Linked DNA regions of Methylocaldum szegediense. Each later gene encodes a partner of the first gene's protein in a complex. Links are inferred from orthologs where the notes say so. Each region holds a gene or a part of one and is shown on either strand. Other genes may lie near its edges.

Region 1 (2,958 bases):
CTGCGTCAACATCGTTCCCGGACTGACATCCGTTTATCCCTGGGAAGGCAAGATAGAAACCGCCCAGGAACATCTTCTCTTAATGAAGACCGAAACGGCTGCTTTCGAAGCCTTGGAAGTTTTCGTGCGCGAAAAACACCCGTACGAACTTCCCGAGGTTATTGCGGTCCCTGTACTGCGAGGTTCGACCGCATACCTTGATTGGATCAGCGAATGGTTGCACCGAAAATCCTAATCGATCATCCGGGCGATCCATCCCGGATAGGCGTTCATATACTGAACTTCCTTTTACAGAGTACGTTTGCTATGCCGCAGTTCCGCCAATTTGTTCTTCGGCTGTCATTTATCTTTTTTTCAGTGTGGACGGGCATGGTTTGGGCCATCAGCGGTGACGAGCTGCTGCCGCCCGAACAAGCGTTCCGGGTATCCGCAAGAGGCGAAGGTAATGAGGTCCTGATCGGATTCGATGTCGCCGACGGCTATTATCTGTACCGGCAGAAATTCAAGTTCGCCTCCAAGACTCCCGGCATCGATCTGGGCGAGCCGGTTTTTCCACCGGGTGAAATTAAGCATGATGAATTTTTCGGCGAAATGGAAATCTACCGTCGGCACGTCGATATCCGGCTTCCGGTGGAGCGGCGCGACGGCGCCGGCGAGGTCCTAGCTCTCGAGGTGACATCCCAGGGCTGTGCCGATGCCGGGGTGTGCTATCCGCCGCACAGGCAGACAGTGAACGTGGCTTGGCCTACGGGTGGCGCGAACGGAGGCAAGAACGACTCGCTCGCAAAATTGGCGGAGGCGTTCAAATCGCTGGGGATCAAGACTCAGCCCGTTGATTTGCTGCCGCCGGACGAAGCTTTCCGTTTTTTTGCCGAGGTAAAGGATCCCCAAACGCTGTGGGTCAGTTGGCAAATTGCCGATGGGTATTATCTCTACCGCGAGAAATTCAATCTGGCCGTGATCGAGCCAGCCGGCGTAAAGCTCGGCCGCTATGAGATTCCCCGCGGCGAACCCAAGCACGATGAGGAGTTCGGTGCGGTAGAAGTGTTCCACGAGGAAGTCGGTTTCCCCGTACCCTTGTCGCGGGCCGACGGCCAACCGGTCAGTATTCAATTGCAGGCGAACTACCAGGGCTGTGCCGAGAAAGGCGTATGCTACCCGCCCATGCAGAAAACGGTGAGCCTTGATTTGCCGGCCGGAGGGGTGGGAACGTCGACGTCGGCAGCGAGTCCTCCCGAGCCGGTGTCGGAGCAGGACCGAATCGCTTTCGAGCTACAAAACGGTTCGGTATGGGGCACGGTTCTCAGCTTTCTGGGATTCGGACTGTTGCTGGCGTTCACCCCTTGTGTTTTTCCGATGATCCCGATTCTGTCTGGGATCATCGTCGGCAACGGTCACACGATCACGACGGGTCGAGCTTTCATGCTGTCGCTCAGTTACGTGCTGGCGTCGGCCCTGGCCTATACCGTCTTCGGCGTTTTGGCCGGCCTTTTTGGCAGCAATCTCCAGATGCTGTTCCAAAAACCCGAGGTCATCGTCGCGTTCAGCGCCGTGTTCGTGCTGTTGGCCTTGTCCATGTTCGGCGTCTACACGCTGCAGATGCCAGCGTTCATCCAATCCCGCGTGGTTGCCCTCAGCAACCGCCAGCGTGGCGGTACCCTGACGGGGGCGGCGATCATGGGAGCGCTTTCGGCCTTGATCGTAGGACCTTGCGTGGCAGCGCCCCTGGCCGGCGCTCTGATCTACATCGGCCAGACCGGCGATGCCGTGCTCGGCGGCGTGGCTCTGTTCGCGTTGGGATTGGGGATGGGGATTCCCTTGCTGATCATCGGTGCATCCGCCGGGAAACTGCTGCCCAAGGCCGGAACCTGGATGAATGCAGTCAAGGCCGCTTTCGGCGTGGGACTTCTGGCGATCGCCGTTTGGTTGCTCGAACGCATTCTCCCTGCCGCCGTATCTATGTTCCTGTGGGCGCTATTGCTGATCATTCCGGCGATCTACCTAGGAGCCCTGGATGCTCTGCCTCATCCAGCTTCGGGCTGGCGCAGACTGTGGAAGGGCGTAGGTATCGTGATGCTCACTTACGGTGTGTTGCTGTTGATCGGAGTCGCTTCGAACAGCACCGACCCGCTACAGCCGTTGCGAGACATATATCCGACGACCGCCACGGCGTCGCCGCAGTCGACTGAGTTCAGGAAGGTCAGGACGCTTGATGAGCTGAACGCGCAAGTAGCCGCGGCGGAGATGGCCGGAAAGTGGGTGATGCTGGATTTCTATGCCGATTGGTGCATCTCGTGTAAGGAAATGGAGCGTTATACCTTCGCCGACCCCAAGGTTCAGAATGCGCTCGCTGATGTCATTTTGCTGCAGGCGGATGTCACACAAAATTCCGCGGATGATCAAGCGCTTCTCAATCATTTCGGCCTTATCGGACCACCGGCGACTTTGTTCTTCGGGCCGGACCGGGAGGAGCGGAAAGCGTTCCGTGTGGTCGGTTACATGAACGCAGACGAATTTGTGGGACATGTGCAAAGGGTGTTGCAGTGAATTCGTCGAAGCTCCTATATGGATTGCTCGCGTTAGCCGCGTTGCTTCTGGGCATTCTTGCCCAGCGCTGGATGAGCGGAGAACCGAGCGCACCACCGAATGGCGCTTCTGTAGACTCCGTTTCGCTCAGGGATCTGGACGGCAATCCGCGCGATATCGCCGAGTGGAAAGGGAAGGTTCTCGTACTCAATTTCTGGGCGACCTGGTGCGCGCCGTGCCGAGAAGAGATGCCGGAGTTTACCCGCTTGCAAACCGAATTGGGCGGCAAAGGCGTTCAATTTGTCGGTATCGCCATTGACGAGTCCGAAGCCGTTCAAGACTTTTTAAAAGAGACGCCGGTTAATTATCCGATCTTGCTCGGTGACGAACGCGCCGTTGCCTGGGCGGAGAGGCTTGGAAACCGGCTCGGCG
Region 2 (2,890 bases), 2.2 Mb from region 1 along the record:
TCATGATCGGTGAAACCGGAATACGCCCCATCTTGGGACCGGTGACCAGCAACTCCTTGGCGGCCCAGGCCGGGTTTGAGGAAGGCGACGAGATCGTGGCTATCGCTGGTAAAACCACGCCGACCTGGAATCATGCCATCGGCGAACTGCTGGAACGTGTCATGGAAACTGAGGCCATATCCGTAGTGGTGAAAACCAAGGATGGCGAGCAATTGGAGCGGACTCTGACCGTCCCGGAGGAACTCCTTCAGCATCCGAATCGCTTGTACCAGCAGCTGGGATTGCGCCCCTGGGAGCCTGATCTTCCGCCGGTCATCGATAGGGTTGAGCCGGGTGGTGCGGCAGATGAGGCCGGGTTGCAGTCCGGTGACCGGCTGGTCAGTGTGGATGGCAACGCGATCCGAACATGGCGGGAATGGGTCGACTACGTGCGTGCCCATCCCGGCTCTACGCTCGAAGTGGTTGTGGATCGTGGTGGCCAACGTCTATCGCGTTCGATAACCCCGGTACCTGTCGAATCGGAAGAAGGTCGTATCGGGCGGATTGGTGCCGCGGTCCAGATTCCGGAGCAGCTTGTTGATGACATGCAAATAGATTATCGCTTGGGGGTACTTCCGGCGTTCGTGGCTGCGGTTGAAAAAACCGTCGATTACTCCGTACTGACTTTGAAGATGGTGGGGCGGATGCTGGTCGGCAGGGCGGGCATCGAAAATCTTAGCGGCCCGATTAGCATTGCTCAATATGCCGGAAAATCGGCCAGCATCGGCTTCAATCAGTTTCTTAAGTTTCTCGCCATTGTCAGTGTCAGCTTGGCCGTGTTGAATTTGCTGCCGATTCCGGTGCTCGATGGTGGTCATCTCCTGTTTTACTTGATCGAAGCGGTCAAGGGCAGTCCGGTATCGGAGCAGACTCAAGCCTTCTTTCAACAAATCGGCTTGTTTATTCTGTTGTCTTTGATGAGTCTCGCATTCATACTCGACATCGAGCGTTTGCTTACCTGATTCGAAACCGAAGTTACCCACGGATACACCTATGAAGAAATATTGGGGCATCGCAATATTGGGCATGACGGCCTTATTTTTTGAGCCGGTCCAGGCCGATAGCAAAGCCATCGAGCAGGCATTAAAGGAAGTGCTTCCGGGAGTCAAGCCGGATTCAATTACGCCGTCGCCGATGTCGGGCCTCTACGAGGTTGTCGTCGGACCGAAGCTGTTTTATGTTTCTGAGGATGGCCGGTATTTGTTTCAGGGAGCGATGATCGATATTAAAGCGCGTGAGGATTTGACGGAGAGCAAACTAGCCGGCGCTCGCGTCAGTTCCTTGAAGAAAGTCGGTTTGGACAACATGATCGTGTTCAAGCCCAAGACTTCGAAACACTCGCTGTATGTATTTACGGACATCGATTGCGGGTACTGCCGCAAGCTGCATTCCGAGATCGACCAATACCTGTCGGAAGGCATTGAGATCCGTTATCTCTTCTTTCCGCGCGCCGGCGAAGGATCGGAGTCGTATAAAAAAGCGGTATCGGTATGGTGTGCGGACGATCGCAATACAGCTTTGACGAAGGCCAAGCGAGGTGAGGCGGTCGAAAACCGGCAGTGCGATAATCCCGTAGACCAGCACCTCACGTTGGGAACCCAAATGGGCGCGACGGGAACGCCCATGCTCGTCACCGAAAAGGGCAACATACTGCCGGGATATGTACCTGCCGGCCAATTGGCCAAGATTCTCGCTCAAGAGAGCGAGTAATAAGGCAGACGGACTTTGCCCCGCGGTTTTGCCTCAGCGGGTCAATGCCTTTAGGGCGAACAGTAAATCTAAGGCCTGTTTGGGCGTTGTTTCCTCGGGTTTAATCGTTCTTAGCAGATCCAAGGCGGGGTGAGGCTCGGCATTCATAAAGAGGTCGAATTGCTGAGCTTCGCTTCGGTGTTCCGCATACGTCTGCTTTTCGAGAGCCATCAACTTCTTGCGAGCACTGTCGATCACCGCTTTCGGCACGCCGGCCAGAGCGGCTACTTGTAATCCATAGCTTTGATTGGCAGGTCCTTCCTTCACGGCGTGAAGGAACACAACTCCATCGCCATGTTCAATCGCATCCAAGTGAACGTTGTGTACTCCGGAGCACTCGTCGGCCAAGGTAATCAATTCGAAATAATGAGTGGCGAAAAGGGTGAATGCTCGGACATTTCTTGCGAGGTAATCGGCTGTCGCCCAGGCGAGGGACAGGCCGTCAAAGGTGCTGGTCCCGCGGCCGATCTCGTCCACCAGAACCAGACTTGAGGATGTCGCATTGTGGAGGATGTTTGCGGTTTCGGTCATCTCGACCATAAAGGTCGATCGGCCGCTGGCCAAATCGTCGGAAGCCCCAATACGGGTAAAGATCCGATCGATAGGGCCTATCACCGCCGCATCCGCAGGGACGTAGCTCCCAATGTGTGCCATTAACACGATGAGCGCCGTTTGCCGCATATAAGTGGATTTTCCGCCCATGTTAGGGCCCGTGATAATGAGCATGCGGCGATCGGCATGAAGCTCCAAATCGTTGGGAACGAACGGTGTGTCGGAAACAGTTTCGACGACGGGATGTCGCCCGCCCGTGATCCGAATGCCGGGCTCCTGAACTAAAACGGGCATGGTGAGATTCAGGCTTTCTGCGCGCTCCGCTAGATTCGCTAAGACGTCTAGCTCTGAAAGGCCTGATGCGCAGGCCTGCAGGGTTGCCAGATGACCGGTGAGAAGATCCAGAAGTTCATCGTAAAGGGCCTTCTCAAAAGCTAGAGAACGTTCCCGTGCGCTCAGTACTCTGTCCTCAAAGGCTTTTAGTTCTGGCGTGATATAGCGTTCGACTCCTTTTAAGGTTTGGCGCCGGATATAGTCGGCCGGAACCTTG

The links. The genes of interacting proteins can lie anywhere in the genome.
Region 2: the proteins of dsbD (region 1) and QEN43_RS15200 are in contact, whole or in part, in a crystal structure (PDB 1JZD), measured with the Escherichia coli proteins. The link is inferred for Methylocaldum szegediense from one-to-one orthologs.

What each region holds. Positions count from the first base shown.
Region 1 is NZ_OX458333.1:1,273,835-1,276,792, forward strand. It holds dsbD (protein-disulfide reductase DsbD), read left to right. Parts: upstream 1-369; coding sequence 370-2,547; downstream 2,548-2,958. Other genes in the region: cutA (divalent-cation tolerance protein CutA), read left to right, coding at 1-235; QEN43_RS05345 (TlpA family protein disulfide reductase), read left to right, coding at 2,544-2,958. UniProt on the Escherichia coli protein: Required to facilitate the formation of correct disulfide bonds in some periplasmic proteins and for the assembly of the periplasmic c-type cytochromes.
Region 2 is NZ_OX458333.1:3,514,633-3,517,522, forward strand. It holds QEN43_RS15200 (DsbC family protein), read left to right. Parts: upstream 1-1,032; coding sequence 1,033-1,749; downstream 1,750-2,890. Other genes in the region: rseP (RIP metalloprotease RseP), read left to right, coding at 1-1,001; mutS (DNA mismatch repair protein MutS), read right to left, coding at 1,783-2,890. UniProt on the Escherichia coli protein: Acts as a disulfide isomerase, interacting with incorrectly folded proteins to correct non-native disulfide bonds.